One region of the Mesorhizobium captivum genome, then DNA from elsewhere that is predicted to be linked to it. Evidence: riboswitches for the same ligand, from Rfam matches in the RefSeq annotation. Region 1 holds a riboswitch; each other region holds the start of a gene.
What was found. Region 1 has a riboswitch for cobalamin ahead of RFM40_RS32200 (CbtB domain-containing protein). Riboswitches for the same ligand answer to the same signal wherever they lie in the genome.
Positions count from the first base shown of each region.

Region 2: linked by a shared signal. The riboswitch ahead of metE (5-methyltetrahydropteroyltriglutamate--homocysteine S-methyltransferase) and the one ahead of RFM40_RS32200 (CbtB domain-containing protein) in region 1 are both predicted to bind cobalamin.
Region 3: linked by a shared signal. The riboswitch ahead of bluB (5,6-dimethylbenzimidazole synthase) and the one ahead of RFM40_RS32200 (CbtB domain-containing protein) in region 1 are both predicted to bind cobalamin.
Region 4: linked by a shared signal. The riboswitch ahead of RFM40_RS17020 (DUF1636 family protein) and the one ahead of RFM40_RS32200 (CbtB domain-containing protein) in region 1 are both predicted to bind cobalamin.

Region 1 covers NZ_JAVIJB010000070.1:3,445-8,819, reverse strand. The annotation lists gene cobU (bifunctional adenosylcobinamide kinase/adenosylcobinamide-phosphate guanylyltransferase) at 1-285, opposite strand, end outside; gene RFM40_RS32205 (CbtA family protein) at 278-1,069, opposite strand; gene RFM40_RS32200 (CbtB domain-containing protein) at 1,085-1,264, opposite strand; cobalamin riboswitch at 1,302-1,501, opposite strand; gene RFM40_RS32195 (gamma-glutamylcyclotransferase) at 1,573-2,259, opposite strand; gene RFM40_RS32190 (MFS transporter) at 2,361-3,560, opposite strand; gene RFM40_RS32185 (heparan-alpha-glucosaminide N-acetyltransferase) at 3,861-4,862, shown strand; gene RFM40_RS32180 (methyltransferase family protein) at 4,859-5,335, shown strand.
Region 2 covers NZ_JAVIJB010000062.1:17,791-23,165, forward strand. The annotation lists partial or broken gene RFM40_RS31250 (TCP-1/cpn60 chaperonin family protein) at 1-593, opposite strand, end outside; gene RFM40_RS31255 (hypothetical protein) at 490-768, shown strand; gene metE (5-methyltetrahydropteroyltriglutamate--homocysteine S-methyltransferase) at 916-3,279, opposite strand; cobalamin riboswitch at 3,376-3,575, opposite strand; gene RFM40_RS31265 (adenosine kinase) at 4,132-5,124, opposite strand.
Region 3 covers NZ_JAVIJB010000030.1:46,708-52,082, reverse strand. The annotation lists gene RFM40_RS23405 (TetR/AcrR family transcriptional regulator) at 87-677, shown strand; gene RFM40_RS23400 (hypothetical protein) at 808-1,788, shown strand; gene bluB (5,6-dimethylbenzimidazole synthase) at 1,819-2,550, opposite strand; cobalamin riboswitch at 2,594-2,772, opposite strand; gene RFM40_RS23390 (histone deacetylase family protein) at 2,887-3,813, shown strand; gene RFM40_RS23385 (exodeoxyribonuclease VII small subunit) at 3,817-4,068, shown strand; gene RFM40_RS23380 (DUF2277 domain-containing protein) at 4,263-4,529, shown strand; gene RFM40_RS23375 (pirin family protein) at 4,539-5,375, shown strand, end outside.
Region 4 covers NZ_JAVIJB010000018.1:95,257-100,631, forward strand. The annotation lists gene RFM40_RS17010 (cobaltochelatase subunit CobN) at 1-1,977, opposite strand, end outside; gene cobW (cobalamin biosynthesis protein CobW) at 1,995-3,032, opposite strand; gene RFM40_RS17020 (DUF1636 family protein) at 3,029-3,463, opposite strand; cobalamin riboswitch at 3,504-3,706, opposite strand; gene RFM40_RS17025 (winged helix-turn-helix domain-containing protein) at 3,714-4,934, opposite strand; gene RFM40_RS17030 (NADH-quinone oxidoreductase subunit A) at 5,271-5,375, shown strand, end outside.

The DNA.
Region 1 (5,375 bases):
GGTCAGCCACAATGTCAGGCAATCGATCAGCACCGGCTGGTGCTCGGGCAAGGCCTCGATCGCGGCGACCAGATCGAGTGGCGCATCGACGGTGACCCAGCCTTCGCCGCGACGCGAGCAATGCAGCGCGATGCGCTCGCGCATCTCGTCGTCATAGGCCTGCGCTGTGGCTATATAGGTCCAGGGCGACGGGCCTGCCGTCGCCAGGGTTTCGGCATGCGCGCTCTTTCCGGAGCGCGCACCGCCGATGATGAGGGTCAGACGACCCTTGGCACGATCAGGCAAAGCTGTCGCGCAGGCTGGTCGCCGTGCCGGTGAAGCGGCCGCGCACCACGCCGACGACGGCACCCAGCACCAGCCAGAACACCAGGTCGGTGACCGTCACCGCCACCACGAACTGATGATGCAGCCCTTCCGGAATTGCCGTCTCGAAGCTGTCGGGCTGCGGCGCGCCGACGATATGCGGCGCAACGATCAGCACGACCGCTAGGATCGCCAGCGGCGACTTGCGGAAGGCGATCAATCCGAGACCGATCGCGGTTGCCGCCACTGTCGACACCCACCAGATCTGGCGCGGCAGCAGCTCGGCCGCCGGCATTGCCGGCAGTTCGGGCGGCAGGCCGAGCCCGGGCGCCAGCGTGAACACGGCAAAGCCGGCGAGGCCCCAGAACACGCCCTGGCGCCAGTTGCCGATACCGCCGGCAAATTCGGAGACCGCGACCAGGATTAGCGCGAAGCCTATGCCCGTGACGACGTTGGCGACGACGTTGAAGGCGAAGCGCTCGAAGCCGTCGGCCGGCGCCCAGTCCTCGTCCTCGGCCGGAGCCGCCGCTTCCGTCGGCGCCGGAGCAGCGCTGCTCATCGTATTGTCCGCCGGAGCAGCCGAGCTCATCGCATAGTTGTCTGAGGTCGCGGCATGGTCATGGTGATGGCCGTCACCCGCCTTTTCATAGACTTCCGCCTTGAGGATCAGCGGCACAGTCGCGTAGGCCTGCATGCAGGCGAGCACGATGCCCGCCACGAGCCCCGCGATCGCCGCGATGAACACGACGTTGCGAAACAGGTTCATGATGTCGGACCTAGCTTAGTGGCAGGGAAAAGCCATCGAGTGGCGATAGTCATGGGCAGCGTTGTGGACCGCATCGATATGCGAGAAGCCGACAAAACCGACGACGAAAATGCCGAGCAGCGCGGCCAAGGCCAACTGCATGATGCGCGACTGCGAGGAGACGGAGGCGCCGAGAGAGACGGAAGCGGTATTCATGTCTTGTCCTTTCGCCCTCCACCCGAGGGCATCGAAGTCAACTTTCCCGTCGCCGGCAGGTCTCCTGGCTCGCGGATCCGCGCCCTTCCCCACCTTCCCGAGGAAAAATCCTCAGTGGTTTATGGAGAGGACTACCGCACACAGTTGCGGGGGCAGCCACGGCTTTGGGCAAAAAAGTCCACCCTCACCGCATTCCCTCTTGGCTCCAAAAACGGAACCGACGACATCGGCGACTATAGGCAGAATCGACGCGCCCGGCAAACCAAATTCCGCCACCTCAGAGCGCGATTGCGGCACGCAGTGGCGTGCTAGGAGCCGGCAATCCTTTCAGCGACAAGCTGCTGCAATCGCCACAAATGGGCGTCGTGGATGCCGCGCGCTTCGAGATTCTTGACGGTGTTGTAGAGATAGTCGGCGCCCGAACCCCAATGGCCGCAGGACGTCGCCAGCCTTTCGACCACCTCCTCTTCGCCGAGCGGGCCGGCATAGGTCGTGCCCTTGCGATTGATGACGAAGGCGAGCGCTTTCAACGACCCTTTGTCGGTTGCAAGCTGCAGGAGGCGGGGGTGGTAGCTGGTCGGCTTCAGCGTCATCTCGCGGCGGAAAAGCTTGTCCAGCGCCTGCCGGCGCTCGCCACCGTTCAGGCGGAAAGCAACACCCTTGCATTGGCCGCCACGATCCAGCGCCATCATCAGACCCGGACTCTGTTTGGTACCGCGCCAGCGCGTCATCTTCATGCAGAAGGAGCGATGCCAGCCGCGCGCCATAGCGACGCGCTCCTCGACATGCTCGATTTCAGGCTTCCAGATCAGCGAGCCATAGCCGAACAGCCACAGCGGTTCGGTCGCGGGAAGCTCAGCCTCGAATACATCCAGCATCGCTTCATAGTCGCTGTCCGCGAGATGCTCCGCATCAGGGTCGGGCCCTGGGTCCTCGACCGCGCGAAAACAGCGGGCGACCAGCTCCTCGGTCAGCGACATCGTTCTTGCAGGCATGCGGTGCACCTTCGGCGGCCGGCGAATCCACTGGCGATGGCGAACCGAGCTTAGGTTTCTCGCGCAAGCGCCACAATGCGGAAGACCAGCCCGGTCGCTGATCAAAAAGATTTCGGCAGATAGCGCCAGGTGAAGAAGCCGCAAAAGGCGGCCAGTATGCCGAGCGTGACGAACACCGAGCCGAGGCCGAAGAAGGTCAGCACCACCGAATAGACGAGCGGCGGCGTCAGCTCGGAAAAGTCGAGGTAGGTGCGGTAGACCGCCGCCATCTGCGCCTTTTCGTAAGAGCGCACCGAACGCATGAAGGCGGTGGAACCCAGCGCGTCGAGCGCGATGGTGAAGAGCGCGCCGCAAAGCAGGAAGACGGCGGTGAGCAGCGGCGCGGCTGCGCCGACACCGCCCGCCGCAATCAGCATGGCCGACATCGCGAAATAGGCGAAGGTCATGGTCCGCCGGCCGCCGAAGCGCTTTCCCGCCCTGCCCCAGAAGATCGCCATGAACAACAGCGCATTGCCGGCCGAGACCAGCAGCCCGCCGGCAAGCTTGCCCTCGCCGGTGATCACCATGAACAGCGGGCCATAGACGAAGAAGGTGGTCCAGAAGCAGGAGCGGCCGAAGGCGATCAGCCAGGCAAGCCGCAACCGCGGCTGCGTGATGAAGCGGCCGATATTGGCGAGTGGGTTGGCCGGCCGGCTCTTGCCGGGGCGGATCGATGGGTTGTCGCCCAGCCGGTAGGTCCAGAACAGCGCGAGCAGCGCCAGCGCGAAGACCACGACCGCGCCATGCGCGGCATAGATGCCGAAGCGCGTATAGAGAAAGATGCCGAGCGTCGGCCCGCCGGTCCAGGCAAACATCGACCACGCCATGCGCAGCGACTCTGCCTGCATGAACTCGGTCTTGCGGATGTGGTCCATGATATAGAGGTTGAGCGTGATCGACAGCGCGCTCGCGCCCATGACGCGGCAGAGCATGCCGGCCAACTGCCCCGGCAGCGTGTGAGTGACAAAGAAAACCGAACCGAGCGCCAGCATCAGGCAGCCGGCCGTATAGATCCAACGTCGGGCGAAGCGGCGGATCAGCATCGGCATGAACAGCGTCACCGAAAGCCCGAGCAGCGACACGATTGTGTAGAGGATAGAGACGATCTGCTCGTTGTGCAGGATCTCGTAGGCCTGGATCGGGATGACGCTGGAAATCGTGGCGCGGGCGAAGGATTCGACCGCGTAGAGCGAGGCGAAGGTGCGCGCGTCTGCCGGCCGCAGCGCCGGAAGCCAGATCGGATGGCGCACATGGGTGGACATCGGCCCTCCGAAAAGTGAATCGCTCGCCAAATCTGGCCGGACCAGCGGTCAGCCAGTAGCAGGAAACCGACTCCGAGAAGCCGAAAAGCGAAGCCGGTCAAAGGCTTTCCCCCGCTGGCCTAAAGCGCGTCGCGCTGAAACGGATTCAGGCGACGCGCTTTAGGCCTTTGTTTTGGTGCATGGCGTTGACATGCATTTAAGCGGCTTGTCGTGCCGTCGGAATCGCCGCTGCCGATCCACCCTCTGTTGTTCGCCCGAACCGTGATAGTCGTTTGGCAGGACTGAATCGGATGCGAGATCATGAGCCTTCAGACGACGAGCGAAGCCGTTCGGGACGCGCCGAAGCACAGTCGCATCGTCGCCATCGATATCCTGCGCGGCATCGCGCTGATCGCCATGGCGAGCTACCACTTCACCTGGGACCTCGAAAACTTCGGCTACACCGCGCCCGGCCTGACCGCCTTCGGCTGGTGGAAGCTCTATGCGCGCTGCATCGCCTCGACCTTCCTGTTCCTGGTCGGTGTCAGCCTGTTCCTTGCGCATGGCCGCCAGGTCCGCTGGCCGAGCTTCTGGAAGCGTTTTGGCATGGTCGCGGTAGCGGCGATCGCCATCTCGGTCGTCACCTACATCGCCACCCCGGACGGCTTCATCTTCTTCGGCATCCTGCATGAGATCGCGCTGGCGAGCCTGCTCGGCCTTGCCTTCCTGCGGTTGCCGGCGCTGCTGACAGCAATCGTCGCAGCGGCCGTGATTGCGGCGCCATACTATCTGCGGTCAGAATTCTTCGACCATCCGGCCCTGTGGTGGGTTGGGCTGTCGGCGACCAACCCGCGCTCCAACGACTACGTGCCGCTGTTTCCATGGTTCGGCGCGGTGCTTGCCGGCATCGCGGTCGTCAAGCTCGCCTCCGCTTCCGGCCTGCTTGCCCGGCTGGGGAACTGGATGCCGGGCCGCTGGTCCAGTCCGCTTGTTTTTATCGGCCGGCACAGCCTCGCCTTCTACCTCATCCACCAGCCGGTGCTTTTCGGCTCGGTCTGGCTGCTTTCGCAGGCTATTCCCGCCCCTCCGCAAGACAAGGATGCCGGCTTCCTGAAAGCCTGCCAGACATCCTGCGAGCAGCAGCAGGACACGAAGTTCTGTTCCAGCTATTGTGGCTGCATGCTGGACACGCTGAAGGGCGAAGGGTCTCTCGACAAGCTCTACAGCAACGACCAGACCGAGATCTGGAAATCGCATCTTGCGGATCTCGCGAGCACCTGCACCGCGGCGACCGAAAGCAAGATGGAGGGAGGACAACAATGACCGGCACCCAGCCAAAGCATGGGATCATCCCCTGGCCGCCCGTGATCTATGTCGTGGCGATCGCGCTAAGTGTCGTTCTTGGCATGCTCTACCCGCTGCCCTGGATCGGCGGTATCTTCGGCGACATCCTGGTCGGCGCCGGCTGGGTGGCGCTCTTCGGCGTCGCCGCGCTCTGGGTCACGGCGATCCGCACCATGGTGCGCGCCAAGACGACGCTCAATCCCAATGCCGAGCCCGACCATCTGGTGACGTCAGGACCCTTCGGCATCACCCGCAACCCGATGTATCTCGCCAATACGCTGCTCTTGATCGGCGTGTCCTTCATAACCGGCATCGCCTGGTTCCTGCTCTTCGCCTTCCTCGCCGCCTTCGCGACGCAGAAGCTGGCGATCGAGAAGGAGGAAAGAATGCTGGCGGCGAAGTTCGGCAAGAAATACCGCGACTATTGCAAGCGCGTGCGGCGCTGGATTTGAGGCTGCATCCACAACGAAGATTGCTGGGTGCGAGCAGGCC
Region 2 (5,375 bases), on a different contig from region 1:
CGGCGACGATCGAAGCTTCGGCGCCTGCATTCGAAGCGATCTGGCGGGCCGGAGCCTGCAGCGCACGACGCACTATTGCCACGCCCGCGTTTTGCTCGGCATTGGCGCCCGTGACGGTAATGGCCAGCGAAGCCCGCAGCAAAGCCACGCCGCCTCCCGCAACAATGCCTTCTACAGCCGCGTATCAGCAACGGCTTGCCTGACTGCACGACGCACGACGGCCTCAAGCACCGAAAGAAGTGCCTACAGATTGCTGAGCTTCTTCTCGTGGATCAGCACATACGGCTCGTGACGAAATAGGGCGAGAAATAACCGCGGTCGAATTGCATGCCTCGACGACCTCCAGCTCGGTCTCAGCGGTCTTGGCTTCTTCGACGGTGATGACGCCCTCGTTGCCGACCTTCTGCATCGCTTCGGCGATCATGGCGCCGACCGACTCGTCGCCATTGGCCCAAATCGTGCCGACCTGGGCGACTTCCCTCGGAGGTCGTGATCTTCTTAGCAGCCTTGCCGAGCGCCGCGACGACTTCGCTGACGGCGAGGTCGATGCCGCGCTTGAGGTCCATCGGGTTCCTGCCGGCAGCTACCGCCTTGGTCCTTCGCGGTTGTGGTGCCGTCGCCGGCCATCGGCTGAACATCGGTTCAAAAATTGGTAACAGTGAACACGGAATGAAGCGCCCCACGTTGGAGCGTCGCGCGTTCGAAGGTTGGTTCGCCCAGGATCAGCGGCTGCTACAAATCCAATGGATGGAAAAGAATGGCTCATGACAGCGCCTCACGGCAAGCACCATGATGAACATGCTTCCACAACGCGATCAGAACTTTTCTCCCGAACGGCTTTGATGCCAGCTTGCCAGGCAAATGTGTCGGGCAAAGGCACCCGTCCGCGGCCGCTGCTGCTCGCGCGTTTGCGGGTCACAGGAGTCGCGCGAGCTCGGCCTGCTGTTTCTCCCGCAGCGCGCATGCTGCCGCAACCATGTTAATGAGGGCAGGGCGGACTTCCTCCCATTTGCGAGTTTTGAGGCCGCAGTCGGGGTTTACCCAAAGTTGACCATCAGACAAGCGCTCGCGAGCAAGCATGAGGAGGGCCGAAATCTCGGCGACTTCAGGAACGCGCGGTGAGTGGATGTCATAGACTCCGGGACCGATTTCGTTCGGATATTTAGAGCTCGTAAAGACGTCCAACAGTTCCATTGCCGAGCGAGATGTCTCAATCGAAATTACATCCGCGTCCAGCTCAGCGATCGCGTCGATGATCTCGTTGAACTCCGAATAGCACATGTGGGTATGGATCTGAGTCGAGTCCTTTACACCTGTTGAAGCGATCCGGAAGCATTCGACCGACCAGTCAAGATAGACCTTCCAGTCGCACTTGCGCAGCGGCAAGCCTTCGCGAAACGCGGCCTCGTCGATCTGGATCATCCTTGCGCCGGATCTTTCGAGGTCCGTCACTTCATCGCGAATAGCGAGCGCGATCTGGCGGCAGACCTCGGAGCGGGGTACGTCGTCGCGAACAAAAGACCAATTGAGAATGGTCACTGGGCCTGTAAGCATTCCCTTGACAGGCTTTTGCGTAAGCGACTGGGCGAATTGCCACCAGCGCACCGTCATCGGATTGGCGCGCGATACGTCGCCGAAGATGATGGGGGGACGCACGTAGCGCGACCCATAACTCTGCACCCAGGCATGTTCGGTGAAGGCGAAGCCGGAAAGTTGCTCGCCGAAATGCTGTACCATGTCGTTTCGTTCGAACTCCCCATGCACCAGCACGTCCAGCCCGATCTCCTCCTGCAAGCGAATCGCAGCCTCGATCTCCTTCTTCAGAAAGGTTTCGTAATCGACATAGCTGAGCTGGCCCTTCGCGTGAGCGGAACGCGCCTTGCGCACCTGAGGCGTCTGCGGAAAGGATCCAATGGTCGTCGTCGGGAACGGCGGCAGGCCGAGCGTGCGGGCCTGGACCCTGGAACGCTCGGCAAATGCGCTCTTTCGTTGCTTCATAGCACCGTTGATGTCGGCGATCCGCCCTTCAACGAGCGGGTCATGGACCTTCGTGGATGTTGCGCGAGTCGCGGCAGCCTCGTCAGAGGCTTTCAACTCACCAGCCACGGCATCTCTACCTTGGGACAAGGCCCGAGCCAGGATGACCAGTTCGTCGGTCTTCTGGGCCGCGAACGCGAGCCAGGACCTGATGTTCGCATCCAGTACCGTCTCCATACGCAAGTCTATCGGCACATGCAGCATCGAGCACGAAGGCGCGATCTCGACTCGATCCAAGGGCCAGCCCGCGACGATCGGCTTGATGCGGTCGAGAATGGCAGTGAGGTTCGCGCGCCAGACGTTGCGGCCATTGATCAAGCCAAGCGATAATACCAGATCCTTAGGCGCGAGCCGACCAGCCATCTCCAACTGTTCGGGAGCACGCGAGAGATCAAGATGCAGGCCCGCCACAGGCAGCGATATCGCCGTCTCGAGATTGTCCCCCAGCGGCCCGAAATAGGTAGCCAGCATGATCTTCAGCTCGGGCGCGGCCTTCGACAGCTGCCCATAGGCAAATTCAAGTGCGGCTCGTTCGTTCGGGTTTAGGTCGAGCACAAGCGCTGGTTCATCGATCTGCATCCAATCGGCTCCCGAGAATTTCAACCTCCGCAGGAGTTGCTCGTAGACGGGCAGAAGTCGCGGCAGGAGCGCGAGGGGATTGAAACCTTCGACAGGTGACTTCGCCAGCTTGAGAAAAGTGACCGGTCCAAGCATGACCGGGCGTGTATGAATGCCCAAGGCTTTAGCCTCGAGGAAGTAATCAACCGGTTTGGTCGACGAGAGTGTGAACGCCTGATCGTCGTCAAGTTCCGGCACAATGTAATGATAGTTGGTGTCGAACCATTTGGTCATTTCCATCGCGGTTAGGGCAGGGCTAGCCGCAGGCTCCCGACCAGAGTCGCGATTGCCCGTCTGACCTTGGTTGCCGCGGGCCATGGCGAAATAGATGTCGAGTGGGACCTCGCCGCCATTCCATGCGTAGCGGGACGGCACGGCGCCGACAATGGCGGCGGTGTCGAGTACATGGTCGTAGAGCGAGAAGTCGTTCGACGGGATTTTCGACACACCGCGATCGCGCTGCTCCTCCCAGCTCGCGGCACGCAGCGCCTTTGCCGTCGCGAGAAGCTCGGCAGCGCATGATTTTCCGGACCAATAGCTTTCAAGCGCGAATTTCAATTCTCGCCTGCGACCGATACGCGGCACACCAAGCGTTGCTACAGGAATTTGTTGAGAGAGAGTCATGCGATACCCCGATGGTTGGGGCGTGGGGGACAACGAAGGCGCCAGTAGGCCGGTACGAACGCCGGGCTGCAGCGGCCACCGAGACACCCCGCCCGTGGACAATAGTTCGCCGTGGCAGGTCTCCTGGCTCGGGGGTCATAGCCTCTACCCGTCTTCCCGAGGCTGTTCGCCTCAGTGACATGAGTGGGGTCGGCTCGCCTCTAACAGTTGCGGGGGCAGCGCCGGCATCTCACCGGCTTCCCTCTTAGCTCCGCTGCGGCAGCGCCGTACGGAGAACCATGGCTTGGACACAATCACAGCAGTCAGCTCTTTTGTCAATATCGCATAAAGAAATGTTTATGTCATTATGTGAACGCACTTTGTACTTTCGGGGTGATTTCCAAGTCGCGTAGAGGACGAACTTTTCGATCGTTTCGGCACGCGGTAAGTGAGATTGGCTACATGAAGCCAGACTTTGGCCGCTGCAGGTGACAGGGCCAAATTGACAAAGGGCGCTGTGCAGAACCGTGCCAGACGGCGGCTCGGCCGTTCGGCCCGGCTGCGCAAGAGTTGTGAGCCGGGCCTTTGGTCGGACCGATTGGGGCGCGAGGCAGGGTGGCGCGCCAGCAGAACTGCGAGGCTAGTCGCATGCTGCAGTACGCGAATGTGGGCGTCCGCGCGCCGACTGATATCAAGATCACCTGAAACTGCCACCGGTAAGTGGCGCCAACCCGTTTCCGAGTTCCGGCAACTAGACCAGAAGCGCCAAGGGGAAAACCGCCCTCAACGGGATGCACATGCGACATTTTGATTTGCCCGCGCTTTCCTAAACAGATTTCACTAGGAGGAAGGAAGCTAGTCCTTGGACCGCCCCTACAGCAGCCCTGCCTGTTCGGCCTCGCGGCGCAAGTTCTGGCGCGGCCGCGGGCCAATCTGCTGAATCACCAGCCCGGCCGCCAGCGAGCCGAGATGGCCGCAGTCCTGAAGGCTGCGGCCGCTCGTATAGCCGTAGAGGAAGCCGGCCGCGTAGAGGTCGCCGGCGCCGGTCGTGTCGACCAGCTCCTTGATCTTCGTTGCCTCGATGGTGACGGTCTCGTCGCCGCGCACGATCACCGAGCCTTTTTCCGAGCGGGTGACGGCGGCTATTCTGCAATCCTTGCGGATGGCGGCGAGCGCTTCATCGAAGGAAGCGGTCTGGTAAAGCGATTTGATCTCGTGGCTGTTGGCAAAGACGATGTCGACGGTGCCCGAACGCATCAGATCCAGGAACTCGTCGCGGTAGCGGTCGACGCAGAAGGAATCCGACAGCGTCATCGACACTTCCCTGCCGGCGGCATGCGCGAGCCGCGCGGTCTGCCGGATCGCTTCCTTGGCGCGCGGCGGATCCCACAGATAGCCTTCGAAATAGGTGACCTTGGCGCCGGCGGCCTTGTCGGCCTCGACGTCCTCCGGCCCGAGTTCGATGCAGGCGCCGAGATAGGTGTTCATCGAACGCTCGCCGTCCGGCGTGACGAAGATCATCGAGCGCGCCGTCGGCGGCTCGCCATGGAGCGGCCTGGTGTCGAAGGCCACACCCTGGGCATGGATGTCGTGCGTGTAGATGTCGCCGAGCGCGTCGTTCGACACCTTGCCGAAGAAGGCGGCGCGGCCGCCAAAGCTCGCCACGCCCGCCGCCGTGTTGCCGGCGCTGCCGCCGGAAGCCTCGATCGCCGGCCCCATGCGGCTGTAGAGCAGTTCGGCGCGCCGGGTGTCGATGAGGTTCATCGCCCCCTTGATGATGCCGTTGGTTTCGAGGAAGGCCTCGTCGCACTGCGCGATGATATCGACAATAGCATTGCCGATGCAAAGCACGTCGTATTCCGGCATCGATATCTCCAACGACTGCCGGCTTTTTGCCACGCCGGCCGGGCGAGATCAGTTGGGATGGGCTTTCCGCATGCCAATCTACTCGGCACGAGTCTCGCGGCGCTGCGACCATTGCATCGCACGCCGTAAGTGCCAGCCTATCCCAGGTAGACTCAGGCTCTTCGCACCCGAAGTGCTCATAGGTCGCGGCTTTGTGACCGGAAATACATGCACCCGGCTTGACCTCGCTGACCTCAAACAGCCTTTGGGAG
Region 3 (5,375 bases), on a different contig from region 1:
ACATACGCAGCGTATCAATGTCAGATAGTTCATACGTCGTGTATGTCAATTGGCATACGTTGCGTATGTGAATAGGGCCAGAAGCCATGCACCGACCCCGCAAGGAGATGATCGCCGAGACGCGCGCCAAGCTGATCGCGGCCGCCCGCCACGCCTTCGGTACGATCGGCTACGCCGAGGCCTCGATGGACGATTTCACTGCCTCGGCGGGCCTGACGCGCGGCGCGCTCTATCATCACTTCGGCGACAAGAAGGGGCTGCTGCAGGCGGTGATCGCCGAGATCGACGGCGAGATGGCTGCGCGGGTGAACGAAGTTGCCGCGCGGGCGCCGACGCGCTGGCAGCACTTCGTCGATGAATGCACCACCTATATCGAGATGGCGCTGGAGCCGGAGATCCAGCGCATCATGTTCCGCGACGGCCCGGCGGTGCTCGGCGATCCCGCGCAGTGGCCGAACGCCAACGCCTGCACGGCTTCAATGACCGATCACCTGACCAAGCTGCAGGAAGAGGGCGTCGTCGTTCCCCACCTCGACCCCGAGACCGCGGCGCGGCTGATCAACGGCGCCAGCAGCCAGGCCTCGCAGCGCATCGCCAATTCGGACGAGCCGGAAGCGACATCGAAACAGGTGGTGGCGGCGTTCAAGCAACTGCTCGAAGGCTTGAAAAGCAAGTAGCATCCGGCAGGCGGATGAGGGGCAGCAACTTCTTCAATAATTGTCCCCCGCTCAAAATCGCGCCGACATTGACAATGGCAGGGGTGAGCGCATCCTTCCCGGCCATTCTCTGAGGCGGGGAGTCGGGGCCATGTGGGACTTCAGCATCGGCCGGTCGGTGTCCATCATGATGCGGACATGGCCGTTCATCGTCTTTCGTATGATCGTCTATTTCGGCATCACGCTCGCTTACATCATGGCGACCGGCACCGGCGCCAGCGTTGGCTATGGCGTCGGACACATCTCGACCGATCCTGACGGGCCGATGTCGTTTGCCTTGTGGGGCGGCGTCGTCGGCTTCGGCGTCGTCTCGATCGCCGTCTACTGGATCCGCGAATACATCCTCTATGTGCTCAAGGCCGGCCACATCGCCGTCATGGTCCATCTGATCGACGGCCACGACGTTCCCGACGGCCAGAACCAGATCGCCTATGCGAAGGAGGTTGTCACCCAGCGTTTCGCCGAGGCCAATATCCTTTTCGTCGTCGACCAACTGGTCAAGGGCGCCATCCGCGCCGTCACCGGACTGCTCGGCGGCATCGCCGCCTTCCTGCCCGTTCCGGGCTTGAGCGGCCTCGTCAGCTTCATCGACACCGTGATCCGCCTGTCGCTGACCTATGTCGACGAGATCATCCTCGGGTACAACATCCGCATCAATTCCAACTCGCCTTTCGAGACCGCCAGGCAAGGCGTCGTGCTCTACGCGCAGAACGGCAAGCACATGGTCAAGAACGCCGTCTGGCTGGCGGTGATCATGTGGGGCGTGTCCTTCGTCATCTTCTTGGCTATGCTGGCGCCTGCAGCCGCCATCCTCTGGGTCATGCCGGGGCAGCTCGCCGGCTGGGCCTTCGTGCTGGCCATCGTCTTTGCCTGGGCCTTCAAGGCTGCCTTCATCGAACCTTTCGCCATCGCTTCGCTGATGCAAGTCTATTTCGACACCATCGAGGGCCAGGTGCCCAATCCGGAATGGGACCGGCGCCTGGCCGAGACTTCCTCGAAATTCAGGGAACTCCGCGACAAGGCGCTTGGCTCCTTCGGCGGATCGCGCTGGGATGCGCCCCGGGCTGCTTGACTGGCAGCCCCTACCACGAAGGCCGCTTGATCACGGCTTCGGTCGTTCTCCGAGGTTGGCAATAGCCGATTTGAGCGGCGCCTCGCCGGCGCCGCAAAAGGTCTCGCTCATCACCAGCTCGGGCAGCGACAGGCGCCGGCCCCAGCCATGCGCTTCGAGATCCGGCCGCGGCGCGAATTCCGAGACGCGGCCGACGCAAAGATAGGCGATCGGCGTGACATGCTCGGGGATCGACAAAAGCCGCTTCAACGCCTCCGTCTCGATGATGCTCACCCAGCCGACGCCGACGCTCTCGGCCCGCGCGGCCAGCCAGAAATTCTGCACCGCGCAGACGGTGCTGTAGAGGTCCATTTCCGGATTGTGCCAGCGTCCCAGCGGCGAGTTCTTCGAGCGCTGCCGGTCGCAGGTGACGCAGAGGTTGAGCGCGCTTTCGCAGATGCCTTCGAGCTTCAGCTTGCGGTAGAGCGCCTGCCGTTCCGCCTCGATCGCCGGCAATTCCAACTCACGCGCGGCAAGGAACAGGTCGCGCACCTGCCGCCGCCGCTCGGAATCGCGGATGACGATGAAGTTCCACGGCTGCATATAGCCGACCGACGGCGCGTGATGGGCGGCGGTCAGCAGCCGCGCCAGCACGAAATCGTCGAGATCGTCCGAGACGAAATGGCTGCGCACGTCGCGTCGGGTAAACATGGCCCGGTAGACCGCGTCGCGCGCCAATTGGTCAAAGTCATCGCCGCCGGTGGCGGCCGTTTGTGCCTGCATCGCTTTTCCCCTTGGCGATAAGCAGTCCTCCGCCTGACCAAGCGGAAGACCATGTCTGCCGGGCCGGTCTTCTGGCTCGGGATCATCCCGCGTCCGGCGCCTTCCCGTCCAAGACAGTGGCGTTGCCGGCGCGGTCCCCCTCACAGCGTTGGGCACGCCACGGAGTTCAACCGTGTTCCCGATTCTCCCGCGTTGCGGGCACCAGGCAGCGGCGCGACTCTATCGCGAAGCTTCAGCCGCGCCAATGCCATCGGCGACAAATCAAGACGCGATTTTCCCCAGCCATTCGGCGCTCAAACATGGTCATCCGGGCTACGCATGCCTAGATTAGGCGCCATGACCACCCGTCTCTACACCCATCCGGTATTCCTGGAACACCTCACGCCGCCCGGCCACCCTGAGCGGCCGGACCGTTTGCGCGCCATCGAGCGCGTGCTGGATGACGAGGCTTTTGCGGCGCTCGACCGCGTCAAGGCGCCGGAAGGCGACGAGGCGACGATCCTATATGCGCACCCGGTGGATTTTGTTGCCCGCGTGCGTGCGGCCATCCCCGCGAGCGGCATCGTTTCGATCGATGCCGACACCAGCGCCAGCCCGAAGAGCTGGCAGGCCGCGGTGACGGCGATCGGCGCCGCCAATGCTGCGATAGACGATGTCTTCGAAGGCCGCGCCGCCAATGTGTTCGTTGCCGCCCGCCCGCCCGGCCACCATGCCGAAAAGACGACCGCCATGGGCTTTTGCCTGTTCAATACCGCGGCGATCGCCGCCCGCCATGCGCAGAAGAAGCATCAGGCCGAACGCGTCGCCATCGTCGACTGGGACGTGCATCACGGCAACGGTACCCAGGACATTTTCTGGGACGATCCGTCGGTCCTCTATTGCTCGACCCACCAGATGCCGCTTTATCCCGGCACCGGCGCCAAGAGCGAAACCGGCGCCGGCAACATCGTCAACGCGCCGCTCGCGCCGAGCACCGGCAGCGAGACGTTTCGCGACGCCTTCCTGTCGCGCGTGCTGCCCTCCGTCGATGCGTTCGCCCCCGACCTGATCATCATTTCCGCCGGGTTCGATGCACACCATCGCGATCCGCTGGCCGAGATCAACCTGACCGAGGATGATTTCGATTGGGCGACCGGCCAGCTGATGGACCGCGCCGGGCGCCACAGCGCCAACCGGCTCGTCAGCCTGCTGGAGGGCGGCTACGATCTGCAGGGACTGGCATTTTCGGTCGCCGCCCATGTCGGGCGGCTGATGAAGGGATGAATTATGGCTGATGAAGCTAACCAGGACGTCAAGGCGATGAGCTTCGAACAGGCGCTCGACGCGCTGGAGAAGATCGTCGATGATCTGGAGCGCGGCGATGTGCCGCTCGACCAGTCGATCCGCATCTATGAACGCGGCGAGGCGCTGAAGGCGCATTGCGACCGGCTGCTGAAGGCGGCCGAGGACAAGGTCGAGAAGATCAGGCTGTCGCGCGACGGCAAGCCGGTAGGAACGGAGCCGCTGGACGCCGAGTGAGGCATATTGATATTCAGGTGAGGCCGGCCTGCAAATGGCGGTCTCCTGCGCTTTCGGTGCTCACGTATTACAAGTACGCTCCACTCCGGTTCTCGGAAGCCACCATTTTCGGCGCGGGCTGACCTGAATCTCAACACACCTCGGTGCATAATCTCAGACCGGTTAGGGAAGAAAAGCAGGTAAGGAGTTCAAGCATGTGCCGAAACATCAAGACCCTGTTCAACTTCGAGCCGCCGGCGACCGACGACGAGGTCCATGACGCGGCCCTGCAGTTCGTGCGCAAGCTGAGCGGCTCCACCAAGCCGTCCAAGCGCAACGAGCATGCCTTCCACCATGCCGTCGAGGCGATCGCCGCCGCCGCGCGCGAGCTGCTCGATTCGCTTGAGACGACGCAGAATCCGCGCAACCGCGAGGAAGAGGCCGCCAAGGCGAAAGCCAGGTCCGCGCTCCGCTTCGCCTGAGGTCGTGACATGAGCTTCTTTCCGGGCAACGATCCTGAGGCCGGCGATGTCTTCGCCTGCGATCAGATCGAATTGATGGTCATCCCCAACGCCAAGGACATTGGCGGCTTCGAGGTCCGCCGCGCCTTGCCGACCGCAAAACGCAGGCTGGTCGGACCGTTCATCTTCTTCGATCGCATGGGGCCGGCGATCCTGCGCGCCGGCCATGCGATCGACGTGCGCCCGCATCCGCATATCGGGCTTTCCACCGTCACCTATCTGTTCGACGGCAAGATCAGGCATCGCGATTCGCTCGGCACCGAAATGGTGATCGCGCCCGGTGACGTGAACCTGATGACCGCCGGCCGCGGCATCGTCCATTCCGAGCGCACGCCGGAGGAGTTGCGCGGCGCGCCGATGTCGATCTCCGGCCTGCAAACCTGGCTGGCGCTGCCGGATAGCCAGGAAGAGATCGCCCCGGTATTCGCGAACACATCGGTGATCCGTCTGCCCGCGATCGATGCCGAAGGCGTCAGCGGCCGCGTCGTCATCGGCGAATTTTCCGGGCTGCGCTCGCCGGTCGCGACCGCCTCGGAGACGCTTTATGCCGATCTGCGGCTGGCGGCTGGCGCAAGCGTGAAAATCCCCGCCGATGCCGAGGAACGCGCCATCTACACGCTGGAAGGCGAGGTTTCGATCGCCGGAGATCGTTTTCCGGCTGAGCGGCTTCTGGTGTTCAAACCGGGCGAGGAAATCGTCGTCTCGTCCGAGCGCGGCGCGCATTTCATGCTGTTCGGCGGAGCGTCGCTGGGTTCCAAGCGTTATATCTGGTGGAATTTCGTTTCCTCCTCGAAGGAACGCATCGAG
Region 4 (5,375 bases), on a different contig from region 1:
GCACGTGTCGGAAAGTGCCACCGTCTTGCCCGGCAGCCATTCCAGCGTGCCGTGCGCGCCGACATGGACGATGGCGTGAACGCCGAGCGATTTCTGCAGCCAGAGCCCGAAGGCGATGAGCGCGTGGCGCGGTGGCAGCGTCGGGTCGTGGTAATCGGCGCGGCGGTCGGCGGAGCGTCCGCGATCAGGGGCCAGCGCCACGGTGACGTTGCCGAAGGTGGCGGCGCGGAAGGGGAATTTCGCAGATGTTGACGCTTGAACACCGCCCTCTGTCCTGCCGGACATGTCCCCCTCAAGGGGGGAGATCGCTCTTTTGTCTGCGCTTTCGCCAATCGCCAGTGCTGCAGGAATGGCGCCATCAGCGGAACTGCTAATCTCCCCCCTTGAGGGGGAGATGTCCGGCAGGACAGAGGGGCGCGCCTCGCGCAGTCCTATCTGGTCTTCCGTGCTACCCCAGGCAGCCTTGACTGCATCACGCACGCCTCCCGGCAGTTCCGTGGACAAGCGCAGGTAGTCTTCTAAGCTTAGCCCCTGTCCACCCACCTCCAGCGCATCCAGCAACTCACGCGGCGATTGCGGAATCCTCTCAACCGCATAGCCCTGTTCCTTCAGGTCATGCAGCATGGCGAGCACGCTCGACGGAACATCCAAGCCGACAGCATAGCCTGTACGTCCGGGCGCGCTCGGGTAGTCGGGGATCAGGATCGCCAGGTTGCGCTTGGCCCGCTCGGTCTGTTGCAGGCGAACGAACGCCGCGATGCGCTTGGCGACCTGCGCCACGCGGTCGGCTTCCGGCCTGTTGGCGAAGGCGCGGAAGGCCAGCGCCGGATCGGTTTCGACCTCGCCCTTGAAGGAAATCGCGCCGGCCAGAATGCGGCCGTCGAGCTCCGGCAGCACGACATGCATGGCGAGATCGGCGGGCGCCAGGCCGCGCTGGTTTTTTTCCCAGACCTCGCGCCGCGTCGTCGCGACGATGACCTGGAAGACGGGTACGCCGGCGCGGTCGAACAGGGTTTCGGCGCCGGGTTCTGCACCGGAGGCGAAAGCGGTGGCGGTGACGATCGCAGACGGGTTGAGTGCGGCGATGGCATTCTCGACGAAAGTCAGAGACGCCGGATCCTTGAGGCTGGAAAGGAAGATCGGCACCGGCGTTATGCCTTGCAGCCTCAACGCTTCGACCAGTGCGTCGATTGGCGCCACGTCTGCCGCGAGCAGCATCGAACGATAAAACAGGATCGGGATGACGGGCGCGGCGTTTCCCTCCCCCTTGAGGGGAGGGTGGCCCGAAGGGCCGGGAGGGGTCGGCACGACTGGGCTCAACGCCTCTTTCCGTGGTCGTTCTTCAGTGCGTCGGCGCGCGTCGCGGAGGACCCCACCCCCGGCCTGCGGCCGGACCCTCCCCTCGAGGGGGAGGGGGACCACGCCGCGCTTAGGCTGATAATACCCCGCCTTCGGCACATTCACCGGTTCCGCAACCGCCGCATCCGACCCCGCAAGCCGCGCCAGCCTTTGCACCAGCGCACTCATATTGGCCGGGCCGCCCTCGCGGAAATAGCCGAGCAGGGCGTCGAGCTCGGAGCGCGGCAGGGTCGAGCCTTCGATCAGGCGCTGATCCTCATCGTGGCTTTCGCCCGGCAGCAGCGCCAACTTGATGCTGCGCTCGCGGGCAATCGCCGCCAACTGGTCGCAGCCATAGCGCCACCAGTCATAGCCGCCGAGGATGCGGACCAGAACGACCTTGGCATGACGGGCAACGCTGTCGATCCAGAGGTCGACCGACATCGGATGGCGGAGGTCGCGAAGCGCCGCGAGACGCATTGACGGCAGGCGTTCCGCGTCCGCCTTCCAGGCCGCCGCCAGCCCGGCGAGGTCGCTGTCGGTGAAGGACAGGGCCACAACATCCGCAGGCGTCTGCCTGAGGTCGATCGGCTCGGCGAGGTCGTCGAGCGAAGCAGATGTCGTGGTGAGGATATGCATCGCTGTGCGGATTGCCTTTAGCCGGCGAGGATACGCTCGACCGCCGGGCGGTTAAGCCCCTTGAGGCCAATGACGACGAGCCGCGAGCGGCGCTCGTCCTCGGCCGTCCAGGCGCGGTCGTAATAGTGGTTGACGCGTGGGCCCACAGCCTGGAGCAGGAGCCGCATCGGCTTGCCGCCAACCTCGACGAAGCCTTTTACGCGCAGCACGTTTTCCTGCTCGGCGGCGAGAGCGACGCGCTTGGCCAGCTCATCCGGATTGGCGATCGACGGGATATCGATGACGAAGGAGTCAAAATCGTCATGCTCGTGGTCGAGCTCGTCATCGTGGTGGGTCTTGCGGTTTTCGATATCCTCCTCGACTGCGAGGCCGAGGCCGAGCAGCACCGACGGATCGACCTTGCCCTGCGCGGTCGGCACGACCTTCACGGCGCGCGCCACATGCTCGCCGATGACGGCGTTGGCGCGGGCCGCGCCGGCCGTGTCCATCAGATCGCTCTTCGATAGGATGATCAGGTCGGCGCAGGCGATCTGGTCCTCGAATACCTCTTCGACCGGATCGTCATGGTCGAGCGAGTCGTCGGCGGCGCGCTGCGCCTGCAGGGCGTCCATGTCGGAGGCGACGCGGCCGTCGGCCAGCGCCGGGCCGTCGACCACGGCGATGACCCCGTCGACCGTCACGCGGCTCTTCACGCTCGGCCACTGGAAAGCCTGGACAAGCGGCTTCGGCAAAGCGAGGCCGGAAGTCTCGATCAGGATGTGGTCGACCTTCGGCGTGCGCGACAGGATCTGGTCGAGCGCCGGCACGAAGTCATCGGCGACGGTGCAGCAGATGCAGCCATTGGCGAGCTCGACGATGTTTTCTTCCGGACAGGTGTCGACGCCGCAGCCTTTCAGGATCTCGCCGTCGATGCCGACATCGCCGAACTCGTTGACGATGATCGCCAGCCGCTTGCCCTTGGCATTTTCGAGCAGGTTGCGGATCAGCGTCGTCTTGCCGGCGCCGAGAAAGCCGGTGACGACGGTGCAGGGCACTCGGGAAACGGATGCGTTCATGATCGGTCCTTCAGGAGGTCGAGGGGAGGGATGCGGGCGACGAGGCCGCGCTTGAGGGAGTCGGGCCGGCCGCGCCAGGGGATGAGGCCGTCGGTGGAAGTTGCGAAGAGCTTTGCGCCGGCGACGAGGTCGGCGCCGCTCGTCGTGTCCAGATCGCCGAAGACGTAGCTCCAGCAGCCGTCGCGCAGAAGCGCAGCGCTGAGCCGGCGCTTGCAATTGCCAAGGCATTCGACGGTGTGGATGCGGATTTTTTCGCCCGATGCAGCGCGGCGCGTGTCCTCGGCCAGCAGGGCGCCAGCGCGCGGATGCGCGTCCGAACCAGTCTCGTCGCGGCAGGAGGAGCAGACGATAACGGTCACACCGGCCAAGGCGTCGTCGGGCTCGGACGGAATGTCCGCAATATTTGCCGGAAAACTGCCGTTGCGATCCAAAACCAGGCTCCTTGCCCGGAAAACCCGCCGGGCGATCGGATATTTTAAGTCTCGGACGGCAGGTCTCCTGGCTCGCGCTTCATCGCCTTGGCGCCGCCTTCCCGGGAACATCCCAGTGGTTTTCGGCTGAGGCTCGTCGCTTACAGTTGCGGGGACAGCCGCGGATTTAGGAAATTATCCCGCACCGCATTCCCTCTTAGCTCCTCCCTTTGCCGGGAGAAGACCGTCTGGCTCGGATTTAGGCTTACGGCTATGCGCCTGTCAACGCAGGGTGCGACGCCGAGATGTCGACCAGCGCCGGCCCGAGGTCGCCGGCCGGCGTCACTTCGATACGCTCCAGTCCGAGCCACGCCTGCATCTGCTTCAATTCTTCGAAGAGCTGCGCGACCGTTTCGGGCGGGGCCTCGGCCTCGGCATAGGCTGCGTGGACGCGCAAGATGCTTGCCGGGCGATCGGCCCTCAGATCGACGCGAGCGACGATCCGGTCGCCGAGGAGGAACGGCAGCACATAGTAGCCATATTGGCGCTTTTCTGCCGGCGTGTAGATCTCGATGCGGTAGCGGAAGCCGAACAGCTTTTCCGTGCGGGTGCGTTCGAAGACCACGGGATCGAACGGCGCGAGCAGGGCGCGGGCCTCGATCCGGCGCGGGAAACGGGCGTCCTTGTGGAGATAGGCGGTCTTGTCCCAGCCTTCGACTTTCACCGGCAGCAGCTCGCCCGTTTCGACCAGTTCCTCGATGCGGTCTTTGGTGTCGCCCGGCGCCAGGCGGAAATAGTCGCGCAGGTCGCCATAGGTGGCGATGCCATGGGCGCGGGCGGAAATGCGCAGCAATTCGCGATGCGCGTCCTCGACCGACGGGACAGGCAGATCGAGAACCGCCTGAGGCAGAACGCGCGCCGGCAGGTCGTAATAGCGCTCGAAGCCGCGCCGGTAGGCGGTGGTGATGCGCCCGGCCCAAAACAGCCATTCGAAGGCGTGCTTGGCCTCGCTCCAGCCCCACCAGCCGCCATTGCCCTTGTGGCCTTCGATGTCGGAAGCGGCGATCGGCCCGCGTTCGGCGACCTGCCGGTAGATCTCGTCGATCGTCTCCTTGCGCTCGTGGCCCCATTTGGCGAGGCCGAGATACATCTCCTCGCCCTGCTCGGCGCGCTGCATGCGCCAGCGCATCAGAGGGTAGGTCTCTACCGGAAGGAAGGACGCCTCGTGCGCCCAATATTCAAATACCGCGCGTTTGCGGGTGACCGCGGCATTGTCGAGCAGCGCAAGCCGGTAGGGGCCGAGACGCGAATAAAGCGGCATGTAGTGGGCGCGCACCACCGCGCTGACGGAATCGATCTGCAGCAGCCCGGTTCGGGAGAGCACGCGGGCGAGGTGGCGGCGGTTGGGCTCGCCGCCGGGGCGGGGGTCCGTGAAACCCTGCGCGGCAAGCGCAATGCGCCTGGCCATGCGAAGCGAGATTTTTTCCTTCATCAAGCTATCCTTGCCCCGATCTTTTGCCGGCATTTCCAGCCGGAGATTCCAGACATGCTAGCAGGCAAATGGCGGGAGATGTGTCAGGAGAGAAAAGTGGAGTAAAAAGTGAAGGAAATCAAACAGGAGCGGATCGGACCAGTTTCTTCCGATATGGCGTCCAGGGCGGGTTTTTGAACAACGTTTGACTTGCTTCGCCGAAACCGCTGCGCTAACCCTCGCCGCATCGCAGCATAGGGCCCTTAAAACGGTTCAGCGGGTTAAACTGTCACGCTTCCGCATTAGAGTCCGTTGCTGTAATCAAAGTGAACTGGCCCGCCAAAGGAAAGTCGCCGCATGAGCGCACTCCTAAGTTCGTATCTGCCCATCGTCCTGTTCATCGCAGTGGCGATGGTCGTTGGTCTCGCGCTTATCGTCGCGCCTTTCCTGGTGGCCTACCGC